DNA from 2 places in the Cupriavidus sp. GW823-FHT06D04 genome. Region 1 is predicted to be linked to the other one. Evidence: riboswitches for the same ligand, from Rfam matches in the RefSeq annotation. Region 1 holds a riboswitch; the other holds the start of a gene.
The links. Region 1 has a riboswitch for glycine ahead of AC1Q7H_RS06430 (D-amino acid dehydrogenase). Riboswitches for the same ligand answer to the same signal wherever they lie in the genome.

Region 1 (7,422 bases):
CAAGCCGCTGGCAGTGACCAGCCATGCCCGCACCCAGGCATTGCCGTCCGTGCCCACCATGCAGGAAGCCGGCGTGGCGAGCTACGAGGTCTATGAATGGAACGCGGCTTTCCTGCCCGCCGCAACGCCGGACCCGATCGCAGCGAAGCTCGCTGACGCCCTGCAGAAAGTCATGACCAGCCCCGAGATCCGGCAACGCGTGGCCGAGCTGGGCGGCGAGGTCGTGGCTGCGCCGCCAGCACAGGCACGGCAATTCATCGACGGGCAGACCCGGCTATGGGCCAAGGTCATCCGGGACGGCAACATCAAGCCCGAATAGCACCCGCCAGCACCGCCCCTGCCCCACCACGGCCCAGCTACAGAACCTTCAGGAGAAATACATGACCTCGATCAATCCCCTTCGCCGCCATCTGCTCAAGACCACCGCCGCGCTGGGCGCGTGCGCGCTGGCGCCAACGCTGGCGCGTGCCCAGGCCTGGCCGGCCAAGCCGATCCGGCTGGTGGTGCCGTTCGCGCCGGGCGGCAGCTCGGAGATCGTGGCGCGCTCCACCGCGGCGGAGCTGACCAAGCTGCTTGGCGTGTCAGTCTTCGTCGAGAACAAGCCCGGCGCGGCCGGCAATATCGCGATGGGCGAAGTCGCGCGCGCCGATGACAACCACACGCTGATCCTCGGCCATATCGGCACGCTGGCGGTCAATCCGTTTATCTTCCCGAAGCTGCCCTACGACCCCATCAAGGATTTCCGCGCGATCTCGCTGCTGTCGAAGGTGCCGAGCCTGTATGTGGTCCACCCCGACGTGCCCGCGAAGAACCTGAAGGAGTTCGTGGCGCTAGCCAAGAGCAAACCCGGCAAGCTGAACTACGGTTCGGCCGGCAACGGCAGCGCCGGCCACCTGGCCTTTGAATACCTGAAGGCCGCGACCGGCACCTTCATCACCCATGTGCCGTATCGCGGCAGCGGCCCGCAGATCACCGACCTGCTGTCGGGGCGGCTGGACGCGGCCGCCGTCGGCGCACCGGCGATCATCCAGTTCATCAAGGCCGGCAAGTTGCGCTGCATCGCCACCGGCACGACCCAGCGCATTCCCCAGCTGCCTGACGTGCCGACGGTTGCCGAACAAGGCTATCCCGGCTTCGAAATGACGCAATGGTATGGCCTGCTGGCACCGGCGTCTCTGCCCCAGGCGGCCGCCGACAAGCTGGCGGACGCCACCGTGAAAGCTGTGAAGAGCAAGTCGTCGGTCGAGCGCCTGAGCGCGGATGCGGCGATTGTGGTGGGCGACACGCCGGCGGAGTTCTCGCGCTTTATCGCGCAGGAACAGCAGCGTTGGAAGCCGATCATTGCGCGCGCGGGGATCAAGCCGGATTGAACGGGCAGCCGCTCCCGGCGCAGCCTCAGCCGGCGATGCCGGCCCAGCGCAGGTGCTTGCCCCAGTCGGCGTCGCTGATCACGCCGGACACGCCCTGCCGCTGGCCATCGGCGCGATAGAAGTAGGTGCGCGGCATCTCGCCCATCCAGTCCGGATCGACCGCATAGCGCAACCGCTCCTGCGGCTCGTGCCCGAACACCCACGCGTTGCGCGTCAGCCTGACGCGCTGGAGCAGTTGCTGCACCTGTGGCAGCGCGTCGGGGTTGTCCGTCGCCAGCGTGACGACGCGCAGGTCCCGGTGCTGCGCGCGCAGCTTGCCGATGGCGTCGAAGTTGCGCTTGCAATAGACGCAGTCGAGCGACCACACCACCAGCACAAAGGGCTTGCCCTGCTGGCTGGCTGCCAGCTGGGTGGCGCTGGCCGATGCGAACACGGCGACGCGCTCGGCCGGCGCACTGCCGGCATTGGCGGCAGTCATCGCCAGGGTCAGGACGGCAGCGGCGAGCAGCTTGCGGCGGGATGGCATCATGCGCCCTCCTTGCCCAGCGGGAACACCTGGAAGCCCTCGGCCTCGGTACGCCACAGCACGTAGGCGCGGCCCGCATGCTGCAGCAAGTGCGGCTGGTCCGAGTCGCGCTCCGTGCCGGCAAGCTTGCGCGTCTGCCAGGTCTTGCCGCCGTCTTGCGACAACATCGCCGACAGGCGTGTCTGCTGGCCGTCGAACGATTTCCAGGTCACCGCGATCTCGTTGTCCTTCAGCGCGACGATATCGGCATGCTGCGCGCGCGGGTCGTCCAGCGGGCGCTGTGCCAGCAGCTTGCCGTCCTTCCAGCGCCCCACCGAGACCGTGGGCTTGCCTTCGCGCACGTTGAACCAGACCATATGCACCGTGCCATCGGGCGCCACCGAAGCGCCGGGGCCGTGGTGCGGGCAGGCGTCGATGCGCCAGTCGTCGAAGGTGGCGCGCTGCATCGGCGTGGCCCTGCCGTCGGTGCCCAGCAGCGCCAGCGCGTGGTCGCGCGCGTTGGGCGGGAATACATGGCGCCACAGCGCCAGCATCTTGCCGTCAGGCGTGGGCGACAGCGCGATGCGGCAGCATTCGCACGACTGGTCGGCGATCTTGTAGTCGGCCTGGAAGGTCTTGCCCTGGTCGGCCGAGACCGCGTAGTAGACCGCGGCGCCGGCGTACGGCTGCTTGCGCGCCTCGGCGGCAACCACGTCGCGCTTGTCGATCCAGCTGACGAAGACGCGCCCGGCGTTGTCCACCGCGATGGCGTCGAAGCGGTGTGCGATCTGGTCGCGGTTGGCATGCACCGTCAGCGGTTCGGCAAAGGACTTGCCGCCATCGGTGGAGCGCGCAAAGCGGATAAAGCCGGTCCACGGCTTGGGCAGCGGCTGGGTCCAGGTGACGTAGATCTCGCCGTCGCGCCCCGCGGCCACCTTGGGCCGGCTTTCGTGATCGGCGGCAACCTGCTCCGGCACGCTGTTGACATGCTGCGCCGGCCCGAAGCTGCGGCCGTAGTCGGTCGATGCACGTACCGCGACGTAAGGGCCGTCCTTGTAGGCGACCCACAGCTTGCCCTCGCGATCGAAGGCCGCGCCGGTGCCCAGCTCGCTCATCTTCGCGGTCTTGGCCTGGCTGCCGTGGCCGGCGTGATCGCCGTGCGTTTGCGCGGTCGCGGCCAGCGCGGCGCCGGCCATCAGCCCGGCAACGATCAGACGGAAACTGGGGCAAACGCCTTGCATGGGTGTGGTCAGCCTGTTCACGTGCTCAGAAGGAAAGTTTCGCCTCGGCGTAGAACGTCCGGCCCGGATACGGGTGGTAGACGTAGTAGCGCTGGTCGGTGAGGTTGTCGATGCCAAGCCCGAGGCGCACGTTCTTCGCGGGCCTGTACGTCACCTTGACGTCAAAGGTCAGGAAGCTGCTGGTGCCGCCGAAGGTGTCGGGATTGACGTCGGAATTGTCGAGCGTATTGTACTGCCGCCCCGAATAGGTCATGGCCAGCGTGCCGGCCCAGGCCGGCGTGATGCGATAGGTTCCCATCAGGTTGGCCCGCCACTTGGGGATGCGGTAGAAGTACTTGCCCACCGAGGCCGGGTTGTTGGCGTTCTCAAGCGTCTTCGAATGGTTGTAGGCCCCGCTGGCCGACAGGTCAAAGCCGCTGACGAACACATCGCGCGCGTCATAGGCCAGCTCGATGCCGCGGGTGCGCACGCGGTCGACGTTCTGGAAACTGGTGACAGTCGGGAATACCGTGGTGTTGGTCTGGCTGACCAGGGCATCGCGGATATCGTCCTCATACACCGAGACCCGGAAGTACGACGAATCCAACGTGCGCTCGAAGGTCAAGTCCTTCGAGAACGACCGCTCTGGCCGCAGGTTGGGATCGTTGTTGATCAGCGCGGTCCCGGTGATGCGGCCCTGGAACAGCTCGCTGACAGTCGGGTAGCGATAGGCCTGGCCCAGCGACAACCGGCCCAGCCAGTCCTGCCCGAAGGCCTTCTCCAGCGCCAGCTTGGGCGACCAGTTGGATTCGCTGCGCACCGGGTAGCCGATATCCGCGCCGGGCTGGCTGCGGCTGCCGTCATAGGCACGCCAGTGTTCGTAGCGCACGCCGGGGATCAGCTTCCAGTCCTCGGCAAAGTACCAGGCGTCCTGCGCATACAGCGCCTGGGTCTCGGTCTTGCCGGCAAAGGCGTTGTTGAAGGCGGTGATGGTGGCCGCCTGCCAGTCCGAGGTGTTGTAGGTGGTGTTGCTCAGCCGGTAGTTGTCGTAGTGATAGCCGAACGTGACCCAGTGCCCGCCCTGCAGCTGCTGCGGGCGGTAGTCGGCCTTCAGGTCGAGCGTGCGCCAGCCGGTGCCGTCGCCATAGGTCACCGTGCCCGGCCCGCTGCCAACGGTGTTGGCGCTGCGGCTGATGTCCTTGCTGACGTCGAACAGCGACGCCACGCCCGAGAAATTCCAGCCGGTCTCGTTGCGCGTGCGCAGCGACAGGCCATAGAGCCAGCGCGCGTCCTCGCCATTGCTCGGGGCAAAGGCGTTGGCGGGAATCACATACTCGTAGCCGCCGATATTCACTGGACCGTTCGACACCACGTTGCCACTGGCATCGCGCAGGTAGCTGCCCGTGGCGCTGGAGCGGTCCTGTTGCCAGTAGGCGGCAGTGAACTGCGCCTGCAGGGTATTGGTGATGTCGTAGCCAAGCTTGAGCTTGAGCTGGTCCTGCACGGTATGCGTGACGCCCTCGCTGTTCACGCCCATCACCACGCGGTCGCGGCCGGTCTGGTCCTGGTCGAAGTGGGCGCCGGTGACCGGCTTGTCGGCGGAAGTGGCACGGGCCGTGGAGCGCGCCGCGGTATAGAAGCTCAGCGGCTGGCTCTTGCTGTCCTGCCGGTCCACGCTGACCAGCCACGAGAACGGGCCGACGCGGTCGCCCACATAGGCGTTGGCGTGGACCCCGTTGAAGTTGTCGTGCGTGCCGTACAGGCTGAAGCGCTGCGTGAACAGCTGCACGCTGGCATCGCCCTCGAACTTCTCCGGCGTGCGCGTGGTGATCAGCACCGTCGCACCCAGCGAGTTGCCGGGATACAGCGCCGAATACGGGCCGTACAGCACATCCATGCGCTCGATCTCAGCGCTGTTGACCAGCGACCAGCGCGGCGGGAAGCTGAAGTCCGATCCCAGCAGGTTGGACAGCAGCAGGCCGTCCGCATAGACCAGCCCCCGCGCCGACTGGCGCGAACTGGTGCTGCGCACCGAGATGATCGAGTTCATATCGCCGATGAAGCGCTTGCGTACGGCGAGGTTGGGCGCGTATTTGAGGGCGTCTTCCGTGTTCACCACATTGAAGTCGGCCATGCGGCGGCTGCTGATGCCGTAGGCCGGCGAGGGCGTGTTGGGCGGTATGGCCGGCGTCTCGCCGCGCTCCGACTTGGCCGAGACCACCACCTCCTGCAGCGGCTCGAGCGCGTCCACCACCTGGGCGGCGGCGACGGCGGGGCCCATCAGTACCGCCGAAACGGCCAGTGCAATGCGATTTTTCTTCACTGGAAAGCCTTGTTGTCGTCTTTTTTTTTGGCTCACTCCACCTGAGCGCAGCATACGGCGCTTCTCCCCGAGAGCGAGCGCTGACATTTTATGGGGCATGGGGACGCAGGCCGATGCGACATAGCGACGCGGGCGGCAGGCCGCCTAAGTGTTAACCCGCATATCCAACGTCGGACCTTGTCACTACATTGCCCCGATTGGCGTCAAGCCAATGTGATGCAGGGAGAGACTATCGCGGCGCCCGCCGCGCACAGCGCCGAAGGAGCAACCGCCCCGGAAACTCTCAGGCAAAAGGACCGGCATCACCAGTCAGTGCACTCTGAAGAATGCCGGACGCTATCGTCCGCCGGCATACCGAAGGAGCAAGCGTACCCCGCCCTGGCGGCCGGGTGTCGTGAATCTCTCAGGTCCAGAACAGAGGGGGCGTCCGCCACGCATATTGCGTCCGGGCTCCCACCATCGACGTTCCTGGAACCTGCAGATCATGAAATCAATCGCTGTCATCGGCGGTGGCATCACGGGTGTCACCACGGCCTACGCGCTGGCCCGGCGCGGATTCTCCGTCACGCTGTTCGAGCGGCACCGCTATGCCGCCATGGAGACCTCGTTCGCCAACGGCGGCCAGTTGTCGGCCTCCAACGCCGAGGTCTGGACCCACTGGTCGACCATCGTCAAGGGCATGAAATGGATGCTGCGCAACGACGCCCCGCTGCTACTCAATCCCCGGCCCAGCTGGCACAAGCTGTCCTGGTTCGCCGAGTTCATCGCCGCGATCCCCCACTACCGCCGTAACACCATCGAGACCGCGCGCCTGGCCATCGCCGCGCGTGAGCACCTGTTCGACTGGGCGGCGCAGGAAGGCATCGATTTCGACCTGAAGAAGGAAGGCATCCTCCATATCTACCGCGACAAGGCCGGCTTCGACCATGCCGGCCGGGTCTCAGCGCTGCTGGCGCAGGGCGGGCTGGAGCGCCGCGCCGTGACGCCCGAGGAGATGCGCGCGATCGAGCCGACGCTGGCCGGGTCCTACTATGGCGGCTATTTCACCGAGAGCGATTCCACCGGCGACATCCACAAGTTCACCAGCGGCCTGGCCGCGGCCATCGATCGGCTAGGCGTGCGCTGCCTGTACGGCCAGGACGTGCGGGCGGTGAAGACCGACGGCAGGCGCGCCACCGTGACCGTTCAGGACGGCGCCGACACGGCCAGCTCCACCTTCGACGGCGCCGTGATCTGCGCCGGCACCGCCAGCCGCGCACTGGCCGCGGGGCTGGGCGACCGCGTCAACATCTATCCGGTCAAGGGCTATTCGATCACGGTCAACCTGACCGATGAAGCCAGCCGCGCCGCGGCACCGGTGGTGAGCCTGCTCGACGACGAAACCAAGCTGGTCACCAGCCGCCTGGGCGACGACCGCTTCCGCGTGGCCGGCACTGCCGAGTTCAATGGCTACAACCGCGATATCCGCGCCGACCGCATCCGCCCGCTGGTGGAATGGGTGCAGCAGTGCTTCCCCGGCGTCAGCACGCGCAGCGTGGTGCCTTGGGCCGGGCTGCGGCCGATGATGCCGGATATGCTGCCGCGTGTGGGGCGCGGGCGGACGGCATGCATCTTCTACAACACCGGGCACGGGCACCTGGGGTGGACCTTGTCGGCGGTGACTGCGGATATGGTGGCGGGGATTGTCTACCAGCATCTCGGCGCGAAGCTGGCAGTCGCGCCGGGTGCGTCGCTGGCATTGGCCAAGGCCTGAGCCTGAACTTGCAGATGTTTTCCCCCCTCTCCCATTTAGGGGAGAGGGGAGAGAACTAGGGGCATGGACGGGTTTCGCCTCATTCGGGTCCGCGCCCCAAACTCCCCACAATCCCCTTGCGGAAAGTCAGCACGCACACGATGAAGATGATGCCCGTCACCATCGACACCGATTCACCGAACCCGTTGAACCAGTCGATGCCCGTCACCGCCGCAAGGTAGCCGCCCAGTTCGCCAAGCTTGTTCTCCAGC
Region 2 (7,422 bases), on a different contig from region 1:
CCGGCCAGCACCAGGCAAGGGCCGTCCAGGTAGCGGACGGCTTCAGATTGGGCGGGGTTCAGGCCATGGGTCATGCGAGGGATGCGGTTGGAGGCGGGGAAATCAGCAGGAACAGCGGAAGGCCAGGCGGGACACGCCGGCACCCCAAAAACGGGCTCGGCGGCAAAGCTGACGATGTTAACACGCTGGCCGCGGCAGGTCAGTCAGCGCAAACCGCGTTGACAGGGCCGGTTGTGTCACTGGCGTAACACTTCGTAAAGGCCGGAGCCAATCGCGCAACGCAACGCTCTAACTGATATGTCCCCCCGGCCTGCGCGGCAGGGGTGACATGCTTGAATCATCACACCGGAGCCAATAATGAAAACCCTGCAGACTTTGACCAAGGTGACCCTGATCGGCGCGACCGTCGCGGCCTTTGCCGGTTGCGCGGACATGACCCCGAAGCAGCGTAATACCGCCATTGGCGCGGGCGCGGGTGCCGTGGGCGGCGCCATCCTCACCGAAGGCAGTGCGCTGGGTACGCTGGGTGGCGCGGCCGTGGGCGGCGTGATCGGTAACGTTGTCACCGACGACAAGAAGAAGTAAGCCAGACCCGCAGCGACAGGTACGGCAGGCTCCCTGGCCGGTTTGACAAAGGCCGGGGCCTCCCGTACATTGCGCGCATCCGACCGGGAGAGCGCGCATCGCCTGCGCCGCCGAAGGGGTATCACCCGAAAACTCTCAGGCACCACGGACCGATCGGATCGGCATGCAATATGCACACGATGCATGCCGCACTCTGGAGAGCGGCACCCGCCATTCGTGGCGAGCGTGCCCACCGAAGGGGCGCACGAGGATGGGGTCCTGCAGGATCCGCCTTGTAATCTCTCAGGTATCGAGGACAGAGGGGTCATCCGCCGCAGCGGATTGCTACGCCACATTCAGGCGCGGCGAGCGTTGCGGCGGATGGCCCTTTTTTGTTTTCGCCAACCGAGATTGCCCCCGAGGATTCCATGACGCTCCAGGCCACGCCCCTCAACGCCATCCACCGCGCCCTCGGCGCCCGCATGGTTGATTTCGGCGGCTGGGACATGCCGGTCAACTACGGCTCCCAGATCGAAGAACACAATGCCGTGCGCACCGACGCCGGCATGTTCGACGTGTCGCACATGTGCGTGGTCGACCTCACCGGCGCCAATACCCGCAGCTTCCTGCGCGGCCTGCTGGCCAACAATGTCGACAAGCTGCAGACCCCGGGCAAGGCGCTCTACTCCTGCATGCTGGATGAGAAAGGCGGCGTGATCGACGACCTGATCGTCTACTTTTTTGCCGAGGACCGCTTCCGCCTGGTCGTCAACGCCAGCACCGCGCTGGGCGACATCGAATGGATCCGCGCGCGCAATGCCGCCACCGGCAGCGATGTGACCATCACGCCGCGCCGTGAAGATGTTGCGCCTGCAGGCGTGCAGCCTCTGGCCATCGTCGCCGTGCAGGGGCCCAACGCCCGCACCACGGTGTGGAGCACCTTCCCCTCGACCCAGCCGTCGGACACGCTCAAGCCCTTCAACGCCGCCGTGGTCCAGGACCCGGCCATCGGCGAGATCATGGTGGCCCGCACCGGCTACACCGGCGAAGACGGCTTCGAGCTGGTGGTGCCGGCCGAAAACGTTGCCGCCGTCTGGGAAAAGCTGAACGCCGCCGGCGTGCGTCCGGCGGGCCTGGGCGCGCGCGACACCCTGCGCCTGGAAGCCGGCATGAACCTGTACGGCCAGGACATGGATATCAACACCTCGCCGCTGGATGCGGGCCTGGCCTGGACGGTGGACCTGCAGAGCGAGCGCGATTTCACCGGCAAGGCAGCACTGGGCGCGGCCGGTTCGCGCCAGCAATTCCTCGGGCTGATCCTGCGTGACAAAGGCGGCGTCCTGCGCGCCCACCAGAAAGTGATCACCCCGGCCGGTGACGGTGAAATCACCAGCGGCACCTTCAGCCCGTCGCTGTCGCAGTCCATCGCCTTTGCCCGCCTGCCGAAGGATGTCGCCGTGGGCGATACCGTGCAGGTGGAGATCCGCGACCGCAAACTCAACGCGACTGTGGTTAAACTGCCGTTTGTGCGTAATGGCAAGGCACTCGTGAGCTGAGGCTCATACCAACGGTCGCCCTCGCCTGCCGGCGCTTGCCGGGCAGGCATCACCCAACAAGAAACAGATCTGTATCCGGAGAACCTCCATGAATTTCCCCGCTGACCTCAAGTACACCGAGTCGCATGAGTGGGTACGCGTCGAAGCCGACGGCACGCTCACCATCGGCATCACCGACCACGCGCAGGACGCGCTGGGCGACATCGTCTTCCTGGAACTGCCCGAAGTGGGCAAGTCGGTCGGTGCCGGCGACGCGCTGGCAGTGGTCGAATCGGTAAAGGCCGCTTCTGACATCTACGCCCCAGTGGCCGGCGAAGTGATCGCCGTCAACGAGGCCGCCACGGCCGCGCCGGAAAGCGTCAATGCCGACGCCTTCGACGCGTGGCTGTTCAAGCTCAAGCCGGCCAACGGCGACGACGTCAACGGCCTGATGTCGGCCGACGCCTACAAGGCCAGCGTCGGCGCCTGACGCCGGCGGCGCCGGTCCAACGATGGACCGGCCACTGCAGACTGACGCGCGCCGTCCCGGCTGACCACCGGCCGGCGCGCACCCCACGAGGTTCTTGCCAATGAACGCCCCGCTTCCCATGAACGCCGCCCAAGTAACCCGGCCCACGCTGGCCGAACTGGAGGCGCGCGACGCCTTCGCCGCCCGCCATATCGGCCCCGATACTCCCGAACAGCAGCACATGCTGAAGGTGCTCGGCTATGACAGCCGCGCCGCGCTGATCGACGCCGTCATCCCCGCCGCTATCCGCCGCCGCGACGGCATGCCGATGGGCGAGTTCACCGAGCCGCTGAGCGAGGAAGCCGCGCTGGCAAAGCTGCGCGGCCTGGCAGGCAGGAACAAGGTGCTGAAGAGCTTTATCGGCCAGGGCTACTACAACACCGTCACGCCCGGCGTCATCCTGCGCAATATCTTCGAGAACCCGGCCTGGTACACCGCCTACACGCCTTACCAGCCGGAAATCTCGCAGGGCCGCCTGGAAGCGATGCTGAACTTCCAGCAGATGGTCACCGACCTGACCGGCCTGGACATCGCCAATGCGTCGATGCTGGATGAAGGCACTGCCGCGGCCGAAGCCATGACACTGCTGCAGCGCGTGAACAAGCACGACTCGAACACCTTCTACGTGGCCGACGACGTGCTGCCGCAGACGCTGGAAGTGGTACGCACGCGCGCGCTGCCGATGGGCATCGAGGTCAAGGTCGGCCCCGCTGCCGAGGCCGCCGCGGCCAACGCCTTCGGCGTGCTGCTGCAGTACCCGGGCGTGAACGGCGACGTCAACGACTACAGCGCCATCGCCGATGCCGTGCACGCGGCCGGCGGCCTGGTGGTGGCTGCCGCCGACCTGCTGGCGCTGACGCTGATCGCCGCACCCGGCGAATGGGGTGCCGACGTGGCCGTGGGCAACTCGCAGCGCTTCGGCGTGCCGCTGGGCTTCGGCGGCCCGCACGCCGGCTATATGGCGGTGAAGGACGCCTTCAAGCGCTCGATGCCGGGCCGCCTGGTGGGCGTGACCATCGATGCGCAGGGCAACAAGGCCTATCGCCTGGCCCTGCAGACGCGCGAGCAGCATATCCGCCGCGAGAAGGCCACCTCGAACATCTGTACCGCGCAGGTGCTGCTGGCCGTGATGGCCTCGATGTATGCCGTCTACCACGGCCCGCAGGGCCTGAAGCGCATCGCGCAGCGCGTGCACCGCCTGACCGCGACGCTGGCCGCCGGCCTGCAGGCGCTGGGCTTCGCGCGCACCAACGCCAGCTTCTTTGACACGCTGACGCTGGAAACCGGCTTCAACACCGATGCGATCCATGCCGCGGCCACCGCGCGCGGCATCAACCTGCGCCATATCAGCGCCACGCGCGTCGGCATCTCGCTGGACGAGACCGCCAGCCGCGCCGACGTGGTCGCGCTGTGGGAAGTGTTCACGCAAGGCAAGCCGCTGCCCGCCGAACTGGACTTCGACAAGCTCGAGGCCGTCGCGCAGGACGCCTTCCCGGCGGCACTGGCACGCGCCAGCGAATACCTGACCCACCCGGTCTTCAACACGCACCACGCCGAGCACGAGATGCTGCGCTACCTGCGCATGCTGGCCGACAAAGACCTGGCGCTGGACCGCACCATGATCCCGCTGGGCTCGTGCACGATGAAGCTGAACGCCACCAGCGAGATGATCCCGGTGACGTGGCCCGAGTTCAGCCAGATCCACCCGTTCGCGCCTCTGGACCAGACCGTGGGCTACCGCGAGATGATCGACCAGCTCGAGGCCATGCTGTGTGCCGCCACCGGCTACGCCGCGGTCAGCCTGCAGCCCAACGCCGGCTCGCAGGGCGAGTACGCGGGCCTGCTGATCATCCACGCCTACCACGCCAGCCGCGGCGAGAGCCATCGCGACATCTGCCTGATCCCGTCGTCGGCGCACGGCACCAACCCGGCGTCGGCGCAGATGGCCGGCATGAAGGTGGTGGTGGTGGCCTGCGATGAGGACGGCAACGTCGACCTGCAGGACCTGGCGAAGAAGGCCGAGCAGCACAGCAAGAACCTGGCGGCTATCATGATCACCTACCCGTCGACGCACGGCGTGTTCGAGCAGGGCGTGCAGCAGATCTGCGAGATCGTGCACCAGCACGGCGGCCAGGTTTATGTCGACGGCGCCAACATGAACGCGATGGTCGGCACCGCCGCGCCGGGCCAGTTCGGCGGCGACGTCTCCCACCTGAACCTGCACAAGACTTTTTGCATCCCGCACGGCGGCGGCGGCCCGGGCGTGGGCCCGGTCGCGGTCGGTGCGCACCTGGCGGACTTCCTGCCCAACCAGGACAGCGTCGGCTACCGCCGTGACGACCGCGGCATCGGCGGCGTGTCGGCGGCGCCGTTCGGCTCGGCCAGCATCCTGCCGATCTCGTGGATGTATATCGCAATGATGGGTTCGGCCGGCCTCACCGCCGCCACCGAGAACGCAATCCTGGCGGCCAACTACGTGGCCAAGCGCCTGGCGCCGTACTACCCGGTGCTGTACACCGGCCAGCACGACCTGGTCGCGCACGAGTGCATCCTGGACCTGCGCCCGCTGCAGAAGGACACCGGCATCAGCAATGAAGACGTGGCCAAGCGCCTGATGGACTACGGCTTCCACGCCCCGACCATGAGCTTCCCGGTGCCGGGCACGCTGATGATCGAGCCGACCGAGAGCGAGGCACTGCACGAGCTGGACCGCTTTATCGACGCGATGATCGCGATCCGCCAGGAAATCGGCCGCGTTACCGACGGCACCTTCGACCGCGACGACAACCCGCTCAAGCACGCGCCGCACACCGCCGCGGTCGTGACCGCCGATGAGTGGACCCACAAGTACACGCGCGAGGAAGCCGCGTACCCGGTGGCATCGCTGCGCACGCAGAAGTACTGGCCCCCGGTCGGCCGTGCCGACAACGTGTACGGCGACCGCAACCTGTTCTGCGCCTGCGTGCCGGTCAGCGACTACGTGGTCGACTGAGCTTCGGACGGGCCGCCCGCGGCACTGGGCGCCCGCCAAAGCGCTATGCTCGATATGAAGGGCGCCGCGCCGTGCGGCGCCCGTTCTGAGCGAAGGCTGCAAAACGACAAGAGCCCTGCGCGGGCCATCGACATCCTGGAGACTTCCCGTGGCAGTCAGCGTTTTCGATCTGTTCAAGGTGGGTATCGGCCCGTCGAGCTCGCATACCGTGGGCCCGATGCGCGCGGCCCTGATGTTTGCGCAGGGGCTTGAGCGCGATGGCCTGCTGCCGCAGGTGGCCAGCGCGCGCGTGGAGTTGTACGGTTCGCTTGGCGCCACCGGCAAGGGCCACGGCACCGACAAGGGCGTGATCCTCGGCCTGATGGGCGAGGCGCCCGACACCATCGACCCCGATACGATCGACACGCGCCTGGCCGCGCTGCGCGCGAGCCGCGAGCTGTCCTTGCTGGGCAAGCATATTGTGCCCTTCGTCGAGAAGGAGCACATCGCCTTCTACCGGCGCGAGGCCATGGCCGAGCATCCCAACGGCATGAAGTTCCATGCCTTCGACGCCAGCGGTGCATCGCTGCGCGAGGCGCGCTACCTGTCGGTCGGCGGCGGCTTCGTCGTGACCGCGGGCGCACCCAATACACAGGTGCTCAATGCCGCGCAGCAGCTGCCGCACCCGTTCCGCAGCGGCAAGGACATGCTCGAGATGGCCAGCGCCAGCGGCAAGAGCATCGCGCGGCTGATGATGGAGAACGAGCTGACCTGGCGCAGCGAGGCGGAAGTCACCAGCGGCCTGCTGCATATCTGGGACGTGATGCAGGCGTGCGTCGCGCGCGGCTGCCGCACCGACGGCGAGCTGCCGGGGCCGTTCAGGGTCAAGCGCCGTGCGCCCGAGCTGTTCCGCAGCCTGACCGAGCGCGCCGAGCGCACGCTGTCGGACCCGCTCTCGGTGATGGACTGGGTCAACCTGTACGCCATTGCCGTCAATGAAGAGAACGCCGCCGGCGGGCGCGTGGTCACGGCACCTACCAACGGCGCGGCCGGCATCATCCCCGCGGTGCTGCACTACTACGACCGCTTCGTGCCGGGCGCCAACAAGCAAGGCGTGGTCGACTTCCTGCTGACCGCGGGTGCGATCGGGCTGCTGTACAAGCTCAATGCGTCGATCTCCGGCGCCGAGGTCGGCTGCCAGGGCGAAGTCGGCGTGGCCTGCTCGATGGCCGCCGGCGCGCTGGCGGCGGTACAGGGCGGCAGCCCGGCGCAGGTCGAGAACGCTGCCGAGATCGGCATGGAGCACAATCTCGGCCTTACCTGCGACCCCGTTGGCGGACTGGTGCAGATCCCATGCATCGAGCGCAACGCGATGGCCTCGGTCAAGGCGGTCAATGCGGCACGCATGGCGCTGCGCGGCGACGGCACCCACTATGTCTCGCTCGATTCGGTCATCAAGACCATGCGCGAGACCGGGGCCGACATGAAGACGAAGTACAAGGAGACGGCGCGGGGTGGGTTGGCGGTGAATATCGTGGAGTGCTGACAACCCCTGCTGCTAGTGCCCAACGGCATGGCGCGGCGTATCATGGCGGCGTTCCCCGATGGCAAAAGAAGAGGACCGCCATGCAGACCTTCCACCAGTTGTTCGACGAAACCTCGTCCACCTTCACCTACCTGCTGATCGATGCCGCCACGGGGGACGCGCTGCTGATCGACCCGGTCGACCACCAGCTCGAACGCGACATGGCGCTGCTGCAAGACACCGGCGCGCACCTCGCGTGGGTCGTCGAGACCCACGCCCATGCCGACCACATCACCTC

Region 2: it holds a riboswitch for glycine, as region 1 does, so the genes downstream of both, gcvT (glycine cleavage system aminomethyltransferase GcvT) here and AC1Q7H_RS06430 (D-amino acid dehydrogenase) in region 1, are expected to answer to the same signal.

What each region holds. Positions count from the first base shown of each region.
Region 1 is NZ_JBXAHL010000003.1:71,683-79,104, forward strand. It holds gene AC1Q7H_RS06405 (tripartite tricarboxylate transporter substrate binding protein) at 1-319, shown strand, start outside; gene AC1Q7H_RS06410 (Bug family tripartite tricarboxylate transporter substrate binding protein) at 381-1,370, shown strand; gene AC1Q7H_RS06415 (TlpA family protein disulfide reductase) at 1,396-1,899, opposite strand; gene AC1Q7H_RS06420 (sialidase family protein) at 1,896-3,116, opposite strand; gene AC1Q7H_RS06425 (TonB-dependent receptor) at 3,142-5,472, opposite strand; glycine riboswitch at 5,629-5,727, shown strand; glycine riboswitch at 5,728-5,846, shown strand; gene AC1Q7H_RS06430 (D-amino acid dehydrogenase) at 5,858-7,171, shown strand; gene AC1Q7H_RS06435 (branched-chain amino acid ABC transporter permease) at 7,251-7,422, opposite strand, start outside.
Region 2 is NZ_JBXAHL010000010.1:141,553-148,974, forward strand. It holds gene AC1Q7H_RS15415 (UvrD-helicase domain-containing protein) at 1-74, opposite strand, end outside; gene AC1Q7H_RS15420 (YMGG-like glycine zipper-containing protein) at 358-585, shown strand; glycine riboswitch at 660-747, shown strand; glycine riboswitch at 769-894, shown strand; gene gcvT (glycine cleavage system aminomethyltransferase GcvT) at 993-2,120, shown strand; gene gcvH (glycine cleavage system protein GcvH) at 2,209-2,589, shown strand; gene gcvP (aminomethyl-transferring glycine dehydrogenase) at 2,690-5,620, shown strand; gene AC1Q7H_RS15440 (L-serine ammonia-lyase) at 5,769-7,145, shown strand; gene AC1Q7H_RS15445 (MBL fold metallo-hydrolase) at 7,226-7,422, shown strand, end outside.